2 regions of the Thauera butanivorans genome follow, and region 2 is predicted to be linked to the other one. Evidence: riboswitches for the same ligand, from Rfam matches in the RefSeq annotation. Region 2 holds a riboswitch; the other holds the start of a gene.
The links. Region 2 has a riboswitch for thiamine pyrophosphate ahead of ACNQFN_RS13565 (hypothetical protein). Riboswitches for the same ligand answer to the same signal wherever they lie in the genome.
Positions count from the first base shown of each region.

Region 1 (11,021 bases), 900 kb from region 2:
TATGGAAGTTGCCCGAACACATGCGTATGAAGCACCGCCAGATCGACGACTGGCTGCGCGATGGAATTCCCTTCACTGAACAGATGCTGCGCGAAATCGGCGCCGACGACCAGCAGATACGCGTTGCGCTGGCACGCCAGGAAATCCATCGGCGCTACCGGCCGTCTTCCCCGCGGGAATGAGCCTGTCCGTTTCCGTTCCGGCCATCGAAGCGCGCAAGGCCGCCGCACAGGCGGCAAATTCGCATCCGCCGGCCTGCCGAAGAGGCTAACCGGCCGCTGCCCGCTCCTTGGCGGCAACGAGTTCGGCCAGACAGGCCGGGCAGTAGCACGCCCCGGTGTCGGGCACGGTCTCCACCGCCGGCACCGCAAAAGCCGGCGGAAAAGCGACGCACCAGCACACCTCCTCGCCGGCCCGCATCCCACAGCTGAAAACGGCCCCGCAGCGCGGGCAGACATTGCCCGGCGGCGTCTCATTCACAACGTGCTCCATGAAGCTCGAACCTCTCTCCGTCAGTCGTGGCCCGCATGATAGACCGGAGTCCGCCAATCCCTTCGTGTCTCCCTCTTGAATCATGGCCGCGTGCTCCCATATTCGTATCGAGACCGGAAAGACTGCCGGCCAACTCAAGCAGAAGGAGAGCAAGCGATGAGCAACAATCTGACCCGTCGTGTCGATCCGCTGGAAGATTTCTTCCGCGGCTTCTTCGTCCGCCCGGTGGACTTCGGTGGTGGCGCACTCGCCAGCGCCGGCAGCGAAGCGCCGCAGATGCGTGTCGACGTCAAGGAAACCAATACTGGTTACGAAGTCCATGCCGAACTGCCCGGCATGAAAAAGGAGGACATCCACGTCCACATCGACGGCCCGGTGGTATCGATCAGTGCCGAACGCAAGCAGGAGAAGGAAGTCAAGGAAGGCGAGAAAGTCCTGCGCACCGAGCGCTACTTCGGCAAGGTGTCGCGCAGCTTCCAGCTCGGCCAGGAAATCGATGAGGAGAAGGCGTCCGCCAGATTCAACGACGGCGTCCTCGAACTGTCGCTGCCGAAGAAGGCCGAAGCCCAGGCCAAGCGGCTGAGCATCGACTGAGGGCGCGCGCGCGGGCAGACAGGCCCGTTTCCCCTGTGCCAAGGCAGGGGAACGGGCCTGTCGGCTTTCCTGCAACAGCCATCGGTGATCACGCGCCAAACGACGGGGAGCGCAGTAAACTGGCGGCCTTCATCCGCACTGCAACCGAGGACGCCCCATGACCGACACCCAAGCCGCCGACACCGTCAGCCCCGCCCGCAAGGCCGAAATCCTCGCCGAGGCCCTGCCCTACATCAAGCGCTTCTTCGACAAGACCATCGTCATCAAATACGGCGGCAACGCGATGACGGATCCGAAGCTGAAGGACTGCTTCGCCCGCGACGTCGTGCTGCTCAAGCTCGTCGGCCTCAATCCTGTCGTGGTGCACGGCGGCGGCCCGCAGATCGAGAACCTGCTGGCCCGCGTCGGCAAGAAGGGCGAGTTCGTCCAGGGCATGCGCGTCACCGACGCCGAGACCATGGAAGTGGTCGAGATGGTGCTGGGCGGCCAGGTCAACAAGGAAATCGTCAACCTGATCAACCAGGCCGGCGGCAAGGCGGTGGGCCTGACCGGCAAGGACGCCAGCTTCATCCGCGCCAAGAAGCTGCTGATGCAGAAACTCGACGCGCCGGCGGGCGATCTGGTCGACGTCGGCCAGGTCGGCGAGATCATCAGCATCGACCCGAGCCTGATTTCCTTCCTCGACAAGGGCGATTTCATCCCGGTGATCGCGCCGATCGGCGTCGGCGAAGAAGGCGAGACCTACAACATCAACGCCGACGTGGTCGCCGGCAAGCTGGCCGAGATCCTGAAGGCCGAGAAGCTGGTGCTGCTGACCAACACGCCGGGCGTGCTCGACAAGAGCGGCAGGCTGCTGACCGGCCTGACGCCGCGCGAGATCGACGAACTGGTCGCCGACGGCACGCTGTCCGGCGGCATGCTGCCCAAGATCGGCTCGGCGCTGGACGCGGCGCGCAACGGCGTGAAGTCGGTGCATATCATCGACGGCCGCGTCGAACACTGCCTGCTGCTCGAAATCCTCACCGACCACGGCGTCGGCACGATGATCAAGAGCAAGTAGCCCCAAAAGGAAAGCCCGCCCCTGCGGCAGGCACGGGTGGGCGGGCCTTCATCGTCCGGCGCGGGCGCTCAGACGCGATGGTAGTCGCGGTACCAGGCGACGAAGCGCCCCACCCCGTCCTTGACGCTGGTGGCCGGTGCGAAGCCGGTCCACTCGTTCAGCGCATCGGTGTCGGCATAGGTGGCCGGCACGTCGCCGTCCTGCAGCGGCATGAAGTTCTTCTGCGCCGTCGTGCCCAGCGCCTCTTCGATGGCCTCGACGAAAGCCATCAGCTCCACCGGATTGTTGTTGCCGATGTTGAACACCCGGAACGGCGCCTTGCCGCGGCCCGGATGGGGGGCGTCCGAATCGAACGCGGGATCCGGCTCGGCAGTGCGGTCCAGCGTGCGGATCACGCCTTCGACGATGTCATCGACGAAGGTGAAGTCGCGCTTCATCCTGCCGTGGTTGAAGACGTCGATCGGCCGCCCTTCGAGAATCGCCTTGGTGAACAGGAACAGCGCCATGTCCGGCCGGCCCCACGGGCCATACACGGTGAAGAAGCGCAGGCCGGTGGTCGGCAGGCCGTACAGGTGGCTGTAGGTGTGGGCCATCAGCTCGTTGGCCTTCTTGGTCGCGGCGTAGATGCTGACCGGATGGTCGACGCTGTCGGCCTCGGAGAACGGCATCCTGGTGTTGCCGCCATAGACGCTGGAGCTGGACGCGTAGACCAGGTGCCGCACCCTGGCGTGGCGGCAGCCTTCGAGGATGTTCATGAAGCCGACGACGTTGCTGTCGATGTAGGCATGGGGGTTCTGCAGCGAGTAGCGCACGCCGGCCTGGGCGGCGAGATGGATCACGCGGTCGAACCTTTCCTCGGCGAACAGCCGCTCCATGCCGGCGCGGTCGGCCACGTCCATCTTGACGAAGCGGAAACCCGCGTGCGGCGTCAGGCGGGCGAGACGTGCCTCCTTCAGCGTCGGGTCGTAGTAATCATTGAGATTGTCGAGGCCGACGACTTCGTCGCCACGCTCGAGCAGACGCAGGGAGGCGTGCATACCGATGAAGCCGGCGGCACCAGTGACAAGAACTCTCATGAGGCTCTCAGAAAAAAGCAGGAAATCCGAAGGGCTTCGATTATCGCATGCCGCCGTGCCATGCCGCGCCGTTGAAACACCGATGCCGTCATCCTTGCTTATACTTGCGTGACCGATTCATCACCCGATTCGATGCTGACCCGCCTCCCCTACACGCTGCTGTGGATTCTTGCCCTGCCTCTCGTGCTGTTGCGCCTCGTCTGGCGCGGACGGCGCCAGCCGGGCTATCTCAGGCACCTCCGCGAGCGCTTCGGCCGCTACGCGGTGCGGGCGCCGACCCAGGTCATCTGGGTGCACGCAGTGTCGGTCGGCGAGACCCGTGCCGCCGAACCGCTGGTCAAGGCATTGCTGCGGCGCTGGCCCGAGCACAGCATCCTGCTCACCCACATGACGCCGACCGGGCGCGAAACCTCGCAGAGCCTGTTCAACGGCAATGCGCGCGTGCTGCGCTGCTACCTGCCTTATGACCTCGGCTGCTTCGCGCACGCCTTCCTGCGCCACTTCCGCCCCCAGTTCGGCGTGATCATGGAAACCGAGCTGTGGCCCAACCTGCTCGCCGCCTGCCGGCAGCGCAGGATCCCGGTGATGCTCGCCAACGCCCGGCTTTCGGAACGCTCGGCGAAGCGCTACGCCCGCCTGCCGGCACTGAGCGCGCTGACGATGGGCGCACTGAGCGCGATCGGCGCCCAGACCGCAGCCGATGCGGCGCGCCTGTCCGCGCTCGGCGCCCGCCGCGTGCTGGTCACCGGCAACATCAAGTTCGACATCACCCCGCCCGAGGATATCAGCGCTCGCACCAAGCTTTTCCGCACGCGCATCGGCAACCGGCCCGTGCTGCTCGCCGCCAGCACCCGCGACGGCGAGGAAGAACTGCTGCTCGGCGCCTTCGCCCGCCTCGCCCCGCCCGACGTGCTGCTCGTGCTCGTGCCACGCCACCCGCAGCGTTTCGACGACGCGGCACGGCTGGTGGCCCGCCACGGCCTGAAGCTGCAGCGACGCTCGGACGACGCGCCGGTCGCCGGCGACACCCGCGTCTGGCTGGGCGACTCGATGGGCGAAATGTTCGTCTATTACGCGGCAGCCGACGTGGCGCTGATCGGCGGCAGTTGGCTGCCCTTCGGCGGCCAGAACCTGATCGAGGCCTGCGCCGTGGGCACGCCGGTCGTCGTCGGCCCGCACACTTTCAATTTCGCCGCTGCCGCCGAACAGGCGATCCGCGCGGGCGCGGCGCAGCGCGCCACGGATGCGGATGACGGCATCCGCATGGGGCTTGCACTGCTGGACGACGAAGCCTCGCGCCATGCCATGGCCGTTGCCGGCAAGGCTTTCGCCGCAGCCGACCGCAGCGCGACCGCGCGCACGCTGGAAATGCTCGAAGGATTGAAAGCCTGAATGGCGGCGCTCAAGGCGCCAGCAGGGCGTTGATGGCGCGGACGTCGTCCTCGCCAAGCGTGCCGGCCGCCGCCTTCAGCCGCAGTTGCGCCAGCAGCGTGTCGTAGCGCGCCCGCGACAAGCGCTGCAGCGTATCGGCAAGCTGGGTCTGGGCGTTCAGCACGTCGATGTTGATGCGCACACCGACTTCGTAGCCGAGCTTGTTGGCTTCGAGCGCCGATGCCGACGAAATCCTGGCGGCCTCCAGCGCCCTCACCTCGGCCATGCCGCTGGTGACGCCGAGCCAGGACTGGCGGGCCGCCAGGGCTGCGCTGCGGCGGGCATCCTCCAGGTCGGCATCGGCCTTCATGCGCAGCGCAGCGGCCTCGCGCGTCACCGAAGACACGCGCCCGCCCGCATACAGCGGCATGTTGAGCTGCACGCCGATGGTCGTGCTTTCATTGCGATCGGTCGCCAGTTGCGGCCGATGGATCACGCCATGCGAGGCGATCAGATCCACCGTGGGCAGATGCCCGGCCCGGGCATGCTCGACTTCGCGCGCGGCAATCTCGCGCACCAGTTGCTGCGCCTGCACGCCCAAGTTGCCCGCCTCGGCGGCATTCACCCAATCGGCGATGCTGTCCGGCTGCGGCCGCTGCAGCGCGACGCCTTCGCGCAGACCGGCAAGCGTGTCGGGCTGCCTGCCGATGATCTGCGCCAACACCTGGCGCGCCACTTCGAGCTGGTTCTGCGCAGCGATTTCCTGCGCCGAGGCGAGATCGAAGCGCGACTGCGCCTCATGCACATCGGTGATCGTCACCGTACCGACTTCGAAGCTGGTCCTGGCCAGTTCCAGCTGCTCACCCGCCGCGGTGCGCAGCTGGCTCACCGCTTCCACCGCATCCTGGGCGTTGAGCACGTCGAAATAGGCTTCGGCGACGCGCAGCACCAGTTCCTGCCGCTGCGCATCGAACTGGGCGCCGGCAAGCGCGGTCTGCAGTTCGCCCTGCTTGAACTGCACCCAGTTCTGCCAGCGGAACAATGGCTGGGTGAGCTGGACGCCGTAGCCACGACTGTCGTAGTCGCCGGACGTCCTGCCGGCGCGGGCCTCGATCTCGCTGTCGTTCCAGCTTGCATCGGCATTGAGGCCGATCTGCGGCAACAGGCCGGCGCGCCCCTGTGCCACCCTTTCCTGCCCTGCCTCGAACTGCGCGCGAGCAGCGGAGAATTTCGCGTCGTTCGCCAGCGCCTCCTGATACATCTGCATCAGATCGGCCGCCAGGGCGCCACCTGAAAACAGCGCGGACAGACAGATTGCCAAGATGCGATTCACTCGAGCCTCCGGAGACAGGCTGCCGCTCAGTATCGCGGCATGCCCGGATCGACCTGTGCCGCCCAGCCGGCAACGCCGCCTGCCAGGTTGATGACCCTGGTGAAGCCCTGGTGTTCGAGGAACATGCACACCTGAGCGCTGCGCCCGCCGTGGTGGCAGATCACGATCGTCTCGCGCTCACGATCCAGTTCGGCAAGACGCGCGGGCACGCTGCCCATCGGCATCGGCACTGAACCGGCGACGCGGCACAGTTCGAACTCCCAGGGCTCGCGCACGTCGAGCAGTAGCGGCGCTTCCCGGGATGCATCATTCAGGCGCTCCGCCAGGTCGCGCGGGCCGATCTGTCGCATCGGCGGCAGCTCAGAAGCTGAAGCTGTCGCGGCGCGATGCGTTCTGCAGCATCGGCACGACGGTTTCGAAGATGTCTTCGGTGCGGAAGCGCCCTTCACCTTCGCAGGTGATCAGGCGGGCCTTCATCACCGGGGCCTCGCCGACGAAGGCGAACAGGCGGCCACCGACCTTGAGCTGCTCCAGCAGCGCCTGCGGCACATACTGCACGCCGCCCGAAACGACGATCACGTCGTAGGGCGCACGCTCGGGCCAGCCGTCGATGCCGTCGCCCTGGGCGACGATGACGTTCTCGACGCCATTGCGCGCCAGGTTGGCGGAAGCGAGCCTGACCAGTTCGGGCTCGATTTCCATCGTCCGCACCCATTCGCAGCGCGCGGCCAGCAGGGCGGCGAAGAAGCCGGAGCCGGAGCCGATCTCGAGCGCGGAGTCGGACTTCGCCGGTTGCAGCGCCTGCAGCACCTTGCCTTCGATGACCGGCTTCAGCATCACCTGGCCACAGCCGATCGGGATCTCGACGTCGGCGAATGCCAACGCACGTGCCTCCGCCGGCACGAATTCCTCGCGCTTGACCGTCATCAGGAGATCGAGCACGTCCTGATCCAGCACCTCCCAGGGGCGGATCTGCTGCTCGACCATGTTGAAGCGTGCTTTTTCGAAGTTCATCAAGTGCTCCCGGCGAAAATAGGCGGACTCTTGGCGGACGCTGATTCGATACGCCGTCCATTGTGGCAAAACCGCGTCATTCTAACGCAGTTGATGCCCCACGACGGGAATGGATCGCGGACGAAGCACGGCAAGCGAAACCGCACATGCCAGGCACGCGAACTCAACGCGACTCGAGCACCAGGCGGCCGTTGGTCGGCTGGATCGGCCGCGTATTGCGCGCATAAAGGCGGCTGAAGATGGCGAGTTGATCGGCACTCATCTCCACCGGCGTCTTCATCACCACCCACACCACGTCCTCGGTGCAGGGCGGCGTCGGCAACGAGCCCAGGTAAAGGAAATGGGCTGGATCGGACGGCACGAAGGTGGCCAGATCGATGGCCGCATCGGGCACGTACTCGCGGCCGCGATCGAGCGGCAGGTTGTTCCACAGCGTCTGCAGCAGCGCGTTGGGCTCCGTGCCGACCGTCAGTTGCACGGCCAGCATCGCGATGTCGCCGCCGGCGCTGCGATGTTCGAGGTACATCGCCATGTCGTAGGCCATGCCGCCGATGCGCTCCTGCGACGGGCGGTGAAGCGTGAAGCGCTCGAGTTCGTAGCGGACGCCCCGCACCTCCATGCCCATGCCGCCGCCGACATCGACCTGCAGCGTGTTGCCCGTATCGCTGATGCGGAAGCCGCTGGCGTGGTAATGGAACTTGACCGGAGCCAGATCGACTGCCAGGCCTTCGCGCAGATCGATCGGCGACTGGCGCCGCCCCTCGCTGCAGATGCGCCAGTCGGGCCGCAGCCGCCCCCAGGCTTCGGGGCCGGTGTCGCCGTCGTAGCTCCAGCCCGGCCCCACCGCTTTGCTGCGCCGGGCCTGCAGCAGCGCCTCCAGCGGATCATCCTCTGCCACCTCGCCCGTCGGCTTCGCCGCGAGCGCCTGCCCCGTTCCCGCTGACGGCCGGGCCGGCGGCGTGGAACCCGGCCTAGCTGCCTCGCTCACGGACGCTTTGCGCGCAACGCCCGGCTTCGCTTTCTGCACGGCAGTTGCAGGCACGGGACGTCCGGCCTGGCGCTGCGGCGCGGACTCCGGGGCGCGGGGCGCCTCCCGCTCCACGGCTTGCGGATCAGGCTTGGCCGGTTTGATGCTGGGCAAGCCTGGAACGATCGACGCCTGCGGTGGCTGCGCATCCATCGCACGGAGCGGCTGCGCCGAAACGTCGCGCGCCTCGATCGGGCCGGGACGGGCAGCCTCTCCGGCAGGCTGCGGCCGCTCGGCAGACTTGGCGGCGACTGTCTGCGGCCCGGCCTTCTCGGCCAGCTTCTGGATCTCGCCCGCCACCTTCCGGATGTCGGCGGAGGATGGCGGGCCGCACACTTCGCGCCACATCCGTTCATCCACCGAACCCGGCGTCACCTGCAGGGGCTTCGCATCCGCAACCGGCTCCTCGCGCACGATGTTGTCGTCGACGTCCAGATAGACACGCTTGACGGTGGCGAAAGTCCGGTTCTGGCAGTCATAGCGGTTCAGCGCCTTGATCGTGGCGTAACCGGAAGACACCGCCTCCGCCCTGCCCAGGACCACTCTGCCCCACGACACCTTGGTGCCGCGGTCGGACGAGAAGATGCTGGCGCGATCGATTTCGACACGCCGGCTGCGATCGCTCAGCACCAGTTGCCAGTCGGCGGCAAGTGCGTCCTGCAAGGGCACGGCGGCCAGCAAAGCCACCAGAAGGAGACGGAACGGTTTCATCGAAACAGCCGGATTCGGATCGGTACGATCCTAAACGACTTCGCCGCCGAAATCTTGAGACCCTTGCCACACGCAAGCACATGCAGTATCGTCTGCCGCTCTCGTTGGGGGTGCCCGTGGCGCATGGGCTGAGATACACCCTTGGAACCTGATCCGGCTCGCACCGGCGTAGGGAAACGGAATCATGAACTCACCTGCATCATCCGCGGCTGCGGCCAGCAGCCCATCCCACATTCCGAACGTCGTCTCGATCGCCGGCATCGACCCATCCGGCGGTGCAGGCGTCTTCGCCGACATCAAGACCTTCTCCGCGCTCGGCGCCTACGGCTGCGGCGTGGTCGCGGCACTGACCGCGCAGAATACGCAGGCCGTGACCGGTGTGCATGTACCGCCGACCGATTTCCTGCGCCTGCAGATCGACACCCTGTTCGCCGACGTCCGCTTGCATGCCACCAAGATCGGCATGCTCGGCAGCGCCGAAGTCACCGCCGCTGTCGCCGACCGCCTCGCCCACTGGCAGGCCGCCAGGGTCGTGCTCGATCCGGTCATGGTGGCCAAGAGCGGCGACAGCCTGCTGGCGAAAAGCGCGATCGCGATGATGCGCGAGGCGCTGTTCCCGCAGGCTTTCATGATCACCCCCAACCTGCCCGAGGCCGGCGTGCTGCTCGAGCAGCGCGCCCCGGAATCGGTCAAGGAAATGTACCGCGCCGCCGAGCGCCTGCGCGAACTGCTGCCGCTGTCGTCCGAACGCTGGGTGCTGCTGAAGGGCGGCCACCTGCCGGGCGACGAGTTGACCGACCTGCTGTTCGACGGCGACCGCATGGTCGAACTGCCCGCCCGACGCATCGACACCCGCAACACCCACGGTACCGGCTGCACGCTGAGCTCGGCCATCGCCGCGCTGCTGCCCCAGACGGCGGGCGGCTTCCGCCCGGTCGAAACCGCGGTACGCCATGCCCGCCAATGGCTGGTGAATGCGATCGCGCATGCAGACCAGTTGGCGGCAGGCAGCGGCCATGGACCGGTCCATCACTTCCACGCGCTGTGGCGCGCACGGAACGGCTCGGACTGAGCGCCTCCGGCGCCCCACACCGAGAAGGTCCGCAGCGCGCCCGCTGCCCTCCCCGCCGCATCGCCATATCGCCGCATTCCACGCTGACGGTGCAGCCTGTTTTCCCTGTTCCATCCTGCAGTACACGATTCAAACACCCAACACGGAGACACCCATCATGAACGCCCCGGAAAAATTCCTCGCCTCATCCGCCCACGTCGACGAAGCCGCCATTGCACCGCTGCCCAACTCGCGCAAGATCTACGTCGAAGGTTCGCGCCCGGACATCCGCGTGCCGATGCGCGAGATCACCCAGAGCGACACCCCGGCTTCCTTCGGCGCCGAGCCCAACCCACCGATCTTCGTCTATGACTGTTCCGGCCCCTATACCGACCCGGCCGCGAAGATCGACATCCGCTCCGGCCTGCCCGCGCTGCGCCAGGACTGGATCGAGGAGCGCGGCGACACCGAAGTGCTGCCCGACCTGTCCTCCGAATTCGGCCGCCAGCGCGCCGCCGACGAGGCGCTCGACGAACTGCGCTTTCCTGGCCTGCACCGCAAGCCGCGGCGTGCCAAGGCCGGCGCCAACGTCACCCAGATGCACTACGCCCGCCGCGGCATCATCACCCCCGAGATGGAATACATCGCCATCCGCGAGAACCTGAACCGCGCCCGCTACATCGAGTTGCTGCGCGCCACCGGCCCCAAGGGCCAGCGCATGGCCGAGATGCTGCTGCGCCAGCACCCGGGCCAGAGCTTCGGCGCCAGCCTGGTCGCCGAGATCACGCCCGAGTTCGTCCGCGACGAAGTCGCCCGCGGCCGCGCCATCATCCCCAACAACATCAACCACCCCGAAACCGAACCGATGATCATCGGCCGCAACTTCCTGGTGAAGATCAACGCCAACATCGGCAATTCGGCGCTGGGCTCCTCGATCAGCGAGGAAGTCGACAAGATGACCTGGGCGATCCGCTGGGGCGGCGACACCGTGATGGACCTGTCGACCGGCAAGAACATCCACGAAACGCGCGAATGGATCATCCGCAACAGTCCGGTGCCGATCGGCACCGTGCCGATCTACCAGGCGCTGGAGAAGGTCAACGGCAAGGCCGAGGAACTCACCTGGGAAATCTTCCGCGACACCCTGATCGAACAGGCCGAGCAGGGCGTGGACTACTTCACCATCCACGCCGGCGTGCGGCTGCGCTACGTGCCGCTGACCGCCAACCGCATGACCGGCATCGTCAGCCGCGGCGGCTCGATCATGGCCAAGTGGTGCCTGGCCCACCACA
Region 1 covers NZ_CP183038.1:3,695,874-3,706,894, forward strand. The annotation lists gene ACNQFN_RS17885 (ankyrin repeat domain-containing protein) at 1-182, shown strand, start outside; gene ACNQFN_RS17890 (cysteine-rich CWC family protein) at 268-576, opposite strand; gene ACNQFN_RS17895 (Hsp20/alpha crystallin family protein) at 649-1,086, shown strand; gene argB (acetylglutamate kinase) at 1,244-2,146, shown strand; gene ACNQFN_RS17905 (NAD-dependent epimerase) at 2,215-3,222, opposite strand; gene waaA (lipid IV(A) 3-deoxy-D-manno-octulosonic acid transferase) at 3,355-4,614, shown strand; gene ACNQFN_RS17915 (TolC family outer membrane protein) at 4,625-5,926, opposite strand; gene ACNQFN_RS17920 (rhodanese-like domain-containing protein) at 5,953-6,276, opposite strand; gene ACNQFN_RS17925 (protein-L-isoaspartate O-methyltransferase family protein) at 6,287-6,940, opposite strand; gene ACNQFN_RS17930 (surface-adhesin E family protein) at 7,104-8,678, opposite strand; TPP riboswitch at 8,775-8,870, shown strand; gene thiD (bifunctional hydroxymethylpyrimidine kinase/phosphomethylpyrimidine kinase) at 8,863-9,750, shown strand; gene thiC (phosphomethylpyrimidine synthase ThiC) at 9,908-11,021, shown strand, end outside.
Region 1: another riboswitch for thiamine pyrophosphate. It lies ahead of thiD (bifunctional hydroxymethylpyrimidine kinase/phosphomethylpyrimidine kinase); the one in region 2 lies ahead of ACNQFN_RS13565 (hypothetical protein).

Region 2 (11,021 bases):
GCATAGGGCTTGAAGGCGTTGTTGACCACGACATCGATCCCCCCGGCCTCGCGTGCGATGTCTTCGGCCATGGCCTGTACGGCGGACTCCGAGCCGACGTCGGCCTTGACCGCCCAGGCGTCGCCGCCGGCGGCCTGGCAGGCCGCCACGGTCCGGGCTGCCGCCTCCTCGTTGGCCAGGTAGTTGACGGCCACCGTCGCCCCCTCGCGCGCGAACGCGGTGGCGATGGCCGCGCCTATGCCGCGGCCCGCTCCCGTGACCAGCACCACCTTGCCGCGCAGGCTCAGTCCAGATGGCTGGTCCATCTCAGGCCTCCGGCAGCAGGCTGGTATCGACCACTTCCGCCACCTCGATCCGGCGCTGCACCAGGCCGAGCGCACGATAGGCGTCGGCCCCCTTTTGCAGCGCCTCCAGGTCGAAGCTGCCCAGGCCCTTGCCCTCCACTGTCGGCAGCGAGGCCGCGTTGCGCAGGCGGATCACGTCGAGGTTGATGTCGCGCTGCGTGCCGTCGATGGCGTACTTGCCGGCCAGCGTCGCGGCCTCCTCGGGGTTGGCGATCATCCAGGCGGCGCTGTCGCGGTAGCCTTTCAGGAAGGCCTTGAGCAGATCCGGCTGCTGGCGCAGCGTGCCCTCGCGCACCACGAACATGTCGCTGGAGATGTTCAGATGGTCGCGCACGTGCATCACGTCGACCTCGGCCAGCCCCCTGCGCAGGCCCACGGCCAGGCCCGTGTCGGTGGCGGCCGTGGCATCGACCTGGCCCTGCATCAGCGGCGCGAAGTTCAGCAGGCCGGTGACGACGATGCTCACGTCCGACTCCTCGAGGCCAGCCTGGTGCAGCATCACCAGCAGGTTCAGGCGTGTGCCGCTGGACAGGCTGTAGACGCCGATCTTCTTGCCCTTGAGGTCGGCCGGCTTGCGGATGCCTGCCGACTTGAGCGAGACCACGTTGAACACGTTCTGCGGATAGATATCGTAGATGGCGACCAGCTTCTCGCCCTTGTCCAGCGCCATGAACAACGACCCGGGGTCGGTGAAGGCCACGTCGGCCTGGCCGCTGAGCAGGTTGCGGATGGCGTCGCCGCCGCCCGCGCCGGGCAGGTAGGCCAGTTCCACGCCCCGGGCCTTGAAAAAGCCGTGCTCGGGCTCGGCGAGGATGTTGGTGATCTCGCTGATGGGCTTGCTCCAGCCCGCCAGGCGGATCCTGCCCTGGACCGGAGCCGCCGAGCCGACGCCGGCAAGCATCAGGCCGGCGAGGCCTGCAGTGGCGCCGAGCAGGCGGCGGCGGGAGATGAACGGAAGCTGGACCGGTGTATGCATGGCAGTTGCCCGTGGCAGTCAGGAGTTGCCGCGCGAACGCGGAGGGGACGAAGCGGACAGGGACGAAGCGGGAAAGGCGTGGGCACGCAGCAGCCTGCGCTCCAACAGAAGGCAGCCCTGGTACAGCAGCAGGCCGATGACGGCGATGAGCACCAGCGCCGCGAACATCAGGGTGGTGTCCATCATGCCCTGGGCGGCGATGACCACGGCGCCCAGGCCTTGGCTCGAACCCATGAACTCGGCCACGACGACGCCGACCAGCGCCAGCACCACGGCCACGCGCAGCCCCGCAAGGATGGCGGGCAGGCCCATGGGCAGCTTCAGCCGCAGCAGTGTCTGCAAGCGCGTGGCGCCCAGCATGCGAAACAGCTGCAGCCGCTGGGCATCGGTCTGGCGCAGGCCGGTCAGCGTGTTCTCCATCAGCGGAAAGAAGCAGATCAGCGCCGTGATCAGCACCGTGGGCAGCATGCCGAAGCCGAACCACAGCACGAACAGCGGCGCCAGCGCCAGCTTGGGCACGACCTGGCTGACCACCACATAGGGCTTGAGCACGCGCTCCAGCAATTCGGATTCGGCCAGCGCCATGCCCGCGAGCAGCCCCACGATGCTGCCGGCCGCCAGCCCGAGGAACAGGGCCTGCAGCGTCGCCCGGACGTGCGGCCAGAAATAGCCCGAAGCCAGGCCCGACCACAAGGCCTGGACCACCGCCGACGGCGCGGGCAGCACCAGCGCCGACAGCCCCCATTGCCGCACCACCAGCTCCCACAGGCCCAGCAGGACCAGGAACAGTGCGGCCGCCATCAGCCGTGCCTGCATCGGCGTCGGGTTCATGTGCCGGCCCCGTCCATGGCAGCGCGCACGCGGGCGCAGTAGTCGTTGAAAGCCGGGCCGTGGCGCATGGCCTGCGTGCGCGGCGCGGGCAGCGTGATCGTCCAGTTTTCCACGATGCGCCCGCCATGCATCAGCGCGATGCGGTCGCCCAGGTAGACGGCCTCGTTGATGTCGTGGGTGACGAACAGCACCGTCGTGCCGCGCTCGCGGCAGGTGCGCAGCAGATCGTCCTGCAGTTCGGCGCGCGTGATCGCGTCCAGCGCCGCAAACGGTTCGTCGAGCAGCAGCAACGGCGGTTCGAGGACCAGCGCCCGCGCAAGCGCCACCCGGCTTTGCTGGCCCCCCGAAAGCTGGCGCGGGTGATGCTGCGCATGACTGGCGAGCCCCAGTTGGTCCAGCAATCGCAGCGCGCGCTGCGCATCCTGCGGCGTGGGCCGGCGTTGCAGCGATACGGGCAGCAGCACGTTGTCCAGCGCACTCAACCAATCCAGCAGCGTGGGCGCCTGGAACATGAAGCCCACCTGCGGCCCGGGTGCGGCCAGTTCGCCGCCGCGCAGCACGATGCGCCCCGACTGCGGCTTCAGCAGGCCCGCAGCCAGCTTGAGCAGCGTGGTCTTGCCGCAGCCGCTGCGGCCCAGCAGGCAGTGGAACTCGCCGGCCTGCATGCGCCAGTCCACACCGTCGACCACCGGGGCGCGACCGGGATAGGTGAACACCACCTTCTCGATGTCCAGAAACGCCACGGTCGCGCCTTCAGTCCGCATACGGGGCGAAGGGCTGCGCCGCCGCCTCGGCCGATTGTTCGATCTCGGTCATGCGCACCAGGTCGATCAGGTTGAAGCGCCCATCGTGATGCCAGCCGGCCTCGGGCATGCTCATGGCGCCGATGGCGCTGATGCGCGTGACGCCGGCCGCGCCCAGCAGACCGGCCAGCCGGTACAGCTCCTCGGGCGAGGCCGCGATGCCGGCGGTCTGCAGGAACGCGCGCTGCTTTGCGACCACCGGCACCACCTCATCGAGGCGATCCACGCCGACCACGGTTATCGTGCGGTACAGCGCAGTCGGCGCCAGCGCTTGCAGGCTGTCGCCGTAGGCCACGCTCCAGGGCGCATCCACAGGCCCGATCAGCACCTGATCGTCGCTGCCCCACTCCACGGCCTGCTGCCATTTGGCGACGGCGGCGCCTTCCGCCAGATCCAGGGGCCGGCGTGCAAAGCGCTGCTGCAGATTCGCCAGCTCGGCCGCGAGGTAGTCGGCGAAGGCGCGTGGCGGCACCGGCGCGCCGCGCTCCACATAGAACACATGGGGCGAGTAGCAGCCCTGCTGGTCGTAGCGCATCACGTCCCAGGCCGCCAGCCGCGCGACGGCGGGCGCCTTGAGCGCATCGAGCGCCGCTGCGCCGACCAGGCCGAAGCCCAGCTTGTGGCCGTGCGGCAGAAAGCGCGCGGTCATCGGCAGGCGCTGGTGCAGCGCGGCCAGCGTGTCGTTGCCGCCATAGGCCAGCACCGTGTCGGCCTGGGCGTAGAGCGCATCGACTTCCTCGCCCCCGGCGCCACGCCACCACACCACGGCCAGGCAATCGGCCAGCGGCGGATGCACCTCGGCCAGCAGCCGCGCGAACCAGCCCGCGAACAGCGGCTCGGCACTCGCCAGCTTGCCGATGCCGGGGGCCTTGACCAGCAGGCCGCAGACCAGGCTCCACAGCGACAGCGCAGGCACGTTGCCGGCCCAGACATGCACGAGCAGATCGGGACCGAAGGCGCGCACCGCGCCGCCCTTGGGCGCGGGCTGGAAACCGTCGAGGACGGCGGGGTTGGCGAAATCCTCGGCCACGAAGCGGCGCAGCTGTGGCGCGCGGAAGGTCTTGAAGTAGCCCGTCAGCCCCAGCCGCAGCATGTCCGCGTCGTAGCCGCTGACCACGGGCAGCCAGGCCTCGGCCTCGCGGCGGAACGGATCGTTGCGGTCCAGCAGACGGGCGATCGCGCGATCGATCACGTCGATGATTTCGGCCACCGGCATCGTCCTCAGATGCCGGTCCGCCGCCCCGCGCACGCGCTGTGCCAGTGCCTGCATCTGCGCGGCCGTCAGCATGGGCACGGAGACTTCGAGCCGCAAACCATCGCGCTCGAAAGGCAGCACGTGCCACTGCACCTCGTCGTCGCGCAGGCCAGGCAGATGGCCCGCCGTGATCCGCTCCACCTTCATGCGGCCGCCGCCTTCACGAATTCCTCGACGGCCAGCGAGCAGCCCTTGGCCACCGCGCCCTCGGCGCGCCCCAGCAGCAGGAAGCCGCCCTCGGCCCATTGCCCCACGTCCTCGGTCAGGATGGTCGTGACCGAGTTGTAGTTGGCCAGATCGCAGTGCACGAGGATGCCACGCTCGCCAGGCGCCACGCTGCGGCCCGTGACGGGCTCGACCAGGCGCGAGCGGATCCAGTGCGGCCCCGACTTGACCGAGGGCAGCACGGCATTGCCGTCGTCGTAGAACTGCGTGCTCAGTTCCGTCATGCCGTACATGTTGATGCAGTGCGTGCGCGGCACGCCGAGCAGCTCTTCCAGCCCGGCGTAGAAATCTTCCAGCGGCAGCTCGCGCGACTGGCCCTTGTAGCCGCCCGTGTCGAGGATGCGGCTGCCGGCAGGCAGCCGGAAACCGCGCCCCTGCTCGCGCAGCGCATCCATCACATGCACCAGGCTGAAACTGGCGCCCAACAGCGCATAGGCTCGTCCCGTCCGCTCGGCCTGCTCCAGCGCGGCGCACAGGCCCGGCAGATCCAGGCCCTCGGGCGTCAGGAAACAACGGCTGTCCGCGGCGCCGAATTCGGATCTGGCCAGCGCCAGGTAATGCGCGAGCGAGGAATTGGGCATGGCCTGCTCGTCGGGAAACAGGATGCCCATGGACAGACGCTGCGCCCCGCTCATGAAACGCCGCGCGAAGTTGCGCGTCATCGACAGGTCATAGACATCCAGCCTGGGATGGAAATGCCGCCCGCGCGCCGCGCGGCCCGTGGTGCCGCTGGTCATGAACACGCGCTCGGTTGGCAAGGCCGGTTCGCTGCGCAGCTCCATGGCCTTGAACGCATCGATTGGCACGGCCGGGATGTCGCTCCAGGTCTTCACCTTGCGCAGCGTGGCGCCGCGCCGCTGGCAGAAGCTGCGGAACAGCGCGTTGTTTTCGTACTGGTAGGCAAACAGCCGCAGCGCGAGTTGGTCGAACTGTTTGTCGGTGCAGCCATCCATCGCGATGAAAGCAAGCAGGTCTGCAAGCAACGAAGCGGCCTTGTCCATGGAATTTCCTTCGAGAGCGGGGACGTGATGCTCCGAAGTGCCCCGAGCCCGCCATATCAATGCACGGTCTGTCAGGGCCAAGCTCTTCTTCCGCCGGCATGATCCGGTTCAAGTTCTCGGGTATGGATCTCAGCACTGGCGTGCACCCCGGAGCGGGAACCATGTTACCGCATGGTGCCGGCGACATGCTGAACAAACGCTGTTTCCGGGACTCGAACAGGCCAATGGATATTGGCAAACATAAACTTACAGCCCCATGGATCTGCAATGTGGACACTGTCCATTTGAAATCCTAGGATGTGAACGCCGTCCACACTACAGCCGTCACCACCCGCGCCCGCCTCGCCTCTCACATCCAGGTTTGCCTGTGGTTTGGCGCCCGAGACCATGAACGAGTTGAAAAAACTCGACGCCGCTACCGCGCAGGCAAGCTCCGGCGAGTGCTCAGCCGGCGCCTCCGTATCCTCCCCCCAACCGACCGGAGCTCCCCATGAAAGCCAATCCCGTTGTCTGGTTCGAGATTTACGTTCAGGACATGGCGCGTGCGCGCAAATTCTACGAAACGGTGTTCCAGTGCACGCTGGAGCCGCTGGCTGCGCCTGAACAGGCCGCATCTAAGCCGGCCGCGCCCGAGTGCGAAACCGGCGGCATGGAAATGCTGAGCTTTCCCATGGACATGGATGCCCCCGGTACTGGCGGCATGCTGGTCCGCATGGACGAGGTCTCGTCCGGCGGCGGGGGCACGCTGGTTTACTTCGGCTGCGAAGACTGCGCCGTCGAACAGTCGCGCGTCGAAGCCGCCGGCGGCCAGGTACACAAGCCCAAGTTCGCCATCGGCCCCTACGGCTTCTGCGCACTGGTGGTGGATACCGAGGGCAACTGCATCGGCCTGCATTCCATGCAATGAGCCAGAAGGAGACACGAACATGAGCACCGGAACCGTCCACCTCCACCGCGTCCTGCGCACCACGCCCGACAAGGTGTACCGCGCCTTCACGCACGGCGCGGCCCTGGCCAAGTGGCTGCCACCCTACGGCTTCGTCTGCCACGTCCATCAATTCGATGGCAAGGTCGGCGGCAGCTTCAAGATGTCGTTCGAGAACTTCTCGACCGGCCACAGCCATTCATTCGGCGGCGAGTACCTGAAGCTGGTCCCCGGCGAATTCGTCGAATACACCGACCGCTTCGACGATCCCGGCCTGCCCGGCGAAATGCGGGTGACCGTGAAGCTGCGCGCGGTATCCTGCGGGACCGAGGTCAGCATCGAGCAGGCCGGCATTCCCGAGCTCATCCCGGCCGAGATGTGCTACCTCGGCTGGCAGGAATCCCTGCTGCAGCTTGCCACGCTCGTCGAGCCCGACATTCCCGACTAGCCACGCATGGGTCCGCATCGGTGGGTGGAATGAAAGTCCAGTGTCTGGATATCCCGTGTCTGAAGCAACATCGCTTCAGCGCGCGCATCTGGAATCCCCACTCCTTCAACCGCCTGGCGGCCTGCTCCATCCTGGACAAAGGGGGCATTGCCGTTTTGGCTCAGACAGGTCTGGCGTCGAACAGCACTACGTATGATTGGCACGTTCATGCTGCATCGGATCAGTAGAGAGGCAGGCGATGATTTTCGTGTTCGAGATTCACATCAAACCCGGCTACACGGCAGAAGCGTATGCAGATGCGTGGGTCCGCGCGAGTGAAATCATCCAGCGTGCGCCGGGCGCCCGCGGTACGCGGCTGCATCGCAAGATCGGCGCTCCAGACGTACTCCTCGCGATCGCAAGCTGGGAATCGAAGGCCATGCGGGACGCAATGGAGGGAAGTCCGTCACACGACGCCAAGCGCATCATCAAGGAACAGGCCGAGTTCGTCGACGTACGCGTCGTCGGCGAGTTCGAGGATGCGGAGTGGGTCGTCTTGCCAGAGGGGCGCGTCAGCGAGTGACGGTACGCGCCAATGACCGGCGCACAGCCGAGGACGCCCAACCTTCGATAATTACAACATATCCAAATTCTCACCCCTTCGGTACAGCCGCGCGGGAAGACGGTCGGGCGCACCCACCACGAAAAATTCTGGGGCATCGTTCCAGAACCATAAAAGAATGGTATGAGCAGTACGAATCGTACAAGTGATATGGCTGAGAATTTGGTTTCTGCACCCATCCTCAGCATCATTCAGATTTCTAGGACAGCAGAATTTCAACCCGGGGACTCTTGGAAAATACGGTGAGTTCATGACCTCTGATGTCCCTTCCTTGCAAATGCGAATGGTGTTCACGCAACTGTTACGGCACGGGGCGAAGCCCGAAAGCCCGGCGGCGCGTGGTGCCGGCACGCCCTGTACGATTTCCGATACGCCATATATAATTAGCCGCCATACTATATGGCAACATCAATCATGGTCTTGGAACAGAAGTACCAGGCGCTGCTGCAGGAAGCGCAGCGGCGGCAACTCCCCGACGTGGCAGGCATCCGCCTATGCTTCCAAACCCTGTCCCTGGCATCGGCGATCGACCGCGATTGCGCGGCGCTGCTGGCCCCACATGGTCTCTCCGAAGGCCGCTTCGTCCTGCTCTTTCTACTCGATGCTGCCAGCGAAGGGCTGGCCCCGAACGCGTTGGCCGAACAGGCAGGCGTCACCCGCGCAACCGTTACGGGCCTGCTCGACGGCCTGGAACGCGAAGCCCTGATCGAACGCCGCGCCGACGCCAGTGATCGCCGCGCCTTGCGCATCCGACTGACCCGCAAAGGCAAACAGACCGCCAAGAAGGTCTTCGACCAGCACGGCCGCTGGATCGCCGGCCTGTTCGGCAATCTGTCCCCCTCGGAACGCGAGCAACTGGCCTGCTTGCTCGACAAGGTTGCGGAGAACATCGGCACGTCCTGGCGGGGAATGCCCCAATGAACGCGACGGCACCACGCAAAGGCGCAACCCGCGCCGCCGATATTCCTGCCGACGTGCTGGATGCCCTGTCGCGCGGCGAACTGCAAAGCGCCACATTGGCCGAGGGACTGGCACTCGACCAGGCCCGGCTTCTGCGTACGGTCTTCCCGCAACTGTCCCAGCAAGTTTTGAGGCGCACGGATACCGCCTGCCAGCTTGGCATTCTCAAGCGCATGGCCGGCGTCGGAGCCGCACTGCTGGAGGAATTGGGCAACGATGGCATCGCACAATGCCAAGGCCATGCTTCGGACACCGTACGTGGCTGGGCCTGCTTCATGATTGGCGCACAACCGGGACTGGCGCTGCCGAGCCGGTTAGCCGCCATCCGCCCCTTGGCCGATGACACGCATTTCGGCGTGCGCGAATGGGCCTGGATGGCCGTTCGGCCCCACTTGGCCGAGGAACTGGATGATGCCATCGCGCATTTGACGAAGTGGACGACAGAACCCTCCGAACGCTTGCGCCGCTTCGCCAGCGAAGCCTTGCGACCGCGCGGCGTGTGGTGCGCCCACATTGCCGCGCTCAAGCGGCAACCGGAACGGGCGTTGCCCATTCTCTCGCCGTTGCGTGGCGACCTATCCATCTATGTGCAGGACTCGGTGGCCAACTGGCTCAACGACGCTGGCAAGGATCGTCCCGGCTGGGTGCGCGAGCTATGCGCGCAATGGCTGCAAGGCCATCCCACCGCAGCCACTCATCGCATCTGCCAGCGCGCCCTGCGCAACCTGAAGTGAAGGAGCACACTGCCATGTCGCACTATCTCGTCGAACTCTATACGCCCAATGCCGCATGGCGCGCATTGCCAGTCGAAAACCGGCAGCAGTTTCTGGATGGCATTCAGGCTGCAATGGGCGAACTGTCCAACCCTTCCTTGCAAAGCTCGGCCAGTACGGCGGCGGTGAGGATACAGGCGTAACGCTGCGAACGGTTCTCATGCGGCGCGTCCGCGAAGATGGACGGGGCGACTCGGTGAATCTGGTCATCGGTCAGCGGGTAATCGCTGCGCAGCGACGGCGAACGGGAAACGAAGCGGGATGCGACTTGCATGGCCTTGCTCCTGACGAAAAGGGTTTGCTGTTCAAACCGCACACCGGATTCCTGGATTCGGAAGCCCAGCCTTTCGGCTGTTCGGTGCGGTTGGCACGAGGAACCCGGGTGGCCCTGTTGCCACCGTCTTTCAAGACGGCTGGACATAGCAACGGCCGCCCTCGTGTGCCGAACCGCACGCAAGTGAAGCGCGCAGGCCCGAAAGCTAAAATTGATGGCGATTCAGGCGAGTGTCTTTTCACGGCATCCGCTATCCAGAAGAAAAATGGCGGGTACGACATGGATACCGATCTCCAGACGATGACGCGAGAACAGCTCATCGAAGAAGCGAAGAAACTGCGCGCTGGCATCCGCACGCACCGGGACACCTCTGGTCATGACCTGTGCTGGTATCACCCGCACCTGTGGGCATTGCTACCTGAAAAAGTCGATCACGTCCCGAGCGTGCCCGACTGGCCGCAGTTCATGCGCGGTTGCGTGAAGTACCGTGAATCGCTTGATGCTCAATGCCCAGGCGCGCCACGCAGCCAGCGGGAATTCGGTGAGTAGGTTGTTGGCGCACCGAATGACCGCATGTCCGCACTCCGTCCCATGATGCACAGCGATCCGACCCAGGCGTTCTGGCGCGACCCGGCCCTGCCCTTCGCCGAAAGTCGCCGGGCGTGCCAGAGCCGTGCCTGTTACAAGCCGCACCACCATCCAAGCTTCTCCATCGGCGCGGTCGATGGCGGCCAAAGTGTCTTCACCGGCGTGGCCGAAGGCCCGGTCGCGCTGCACCCCGGCACGCTGGTGTTCGTGCCGGCCGAGCGCGTGCATGCCTGCAACCCTGCGCCCGACACGGCCTGGAGCTACCAGATGCTGCATCTGGATACGGAATGGCTGCGAGCCATCCGCCGGGAATACGCCCAAACCGATGCGATCGACGCCGAACCCGTGCGCATCGTCACCGAGTCTTCGGCCTACATGCGCTTCTGTCGGCTCAACGCGCTGTTGTTCTCCGAGGCGGATACGCGCGACAAGGAAGCCGCGCTGATCGAGTTCATCGGCGATTGCGACACCGAACAGGGCTTGCGCATCGAAGCCCCGAGCATCCCGTCGCGTCTGGCCGAACAGATTCAGCCGGCGCTGGACGGCCTGCGCGCCACACCCGCGGCCGGTATTGCGCTGGAAGAACTGGCACGGCTGACAGGCATGAGCCGTTATCAGGTAATTCGAGCCTTCCGCGCCGTCACCGGCATGACCCCGCACGCCTGGCAGTTGAACCTGCGCGTCAACCTGGCCAGGGAACGGATGCGGCAGGGAGACAGCCTCTCGGACGTGGCCCAGCACCTGGGTTTCGCCGACCAGGCGCATTTCCAGCGCGTGTTCAAGGCCCATGCGGGCGTGACGCCCGGCCGCTTCCGCGCGTAGCGGCGAAAGCCAGGGCGGCTGCAATTTCCTTCAATACAGAAGTTGCGGCACTCGGCACACTGTGCGGGAAAAACTCGCACGTGTGCCCTTGAATGCAGCAGTTCCTGATGATTGCAGCAGCGCATTTCCTGGCGCTGCTGTCCCCCGGCCCGGATTTCTTCCTGATCGCCCGAACTTCGCTGTCCGCCGGCTGGC
Region 2 covers NZ_CP183038.1:2,796,720-2,807,740, forward strand. The annotation lists gene ACNQFN_RS13540 (SDR family oxidoreductase) at 1-305, opposite strand, end outside; gene ACNQFN_RS13545 (ABC transporter substrate-binding protein) at 307-1,320, opposite strand; gene ACNQFN_RS13550 (ABC transporter permease) at 1,339-2,151, opposite strand; gene ACNQFN_RS13555 (ABC transporter ATP-binding protein) at 2,148-2,894, opposite strand; gene ACNQFN_RS13560 (acyl-CoA reductase) at 2,905-4,356, opposite strand; gene ACNQFN_RS13565 (hypothetical protein) at 4,353-5,435, opposite strand; TPP riboswitch at 5,504-5,595, opposite strand; gene ACNQFN_RS13570 (VOC family protein) at 5,926-6,342, shown strand; gene ACNQFN_RS13575 (SRPBCC family protein) at 6,362-6,808, shown strand; gene ACNQFN_RS13580 (antibiotic biosynthesis monooxygenase family protein) at 7,047-7,370, shown strand; gene ACNQFN_RS13585 (MarR family winged helix-turn-helix transcriptional regulator) at 7,809-8,330, shown strand; gene ACNQFN_RS13590 (HEAT repeat domain-containing protein) at 8,327-9,103, shown strand; gene ACNQFN_RS13595 (DUF6616 family protein) at 9,118-9,285, shown strand; partial or broken gene ACNQFN_RS13600 (hypothetical protein) at 9,228-9,416, opposite strand; gene ACNQFN_RS13605 (hypothetical protein) at 9,339-9,965, shown strand; gene ACNQFN_RS13610 (helix-turn-helix transcriptional regulator) at 9,990-10,826, shown strand; gene ACNQFN_RS13615 (LysE family translocator) at 10,934-11,021, shown strand, end outside.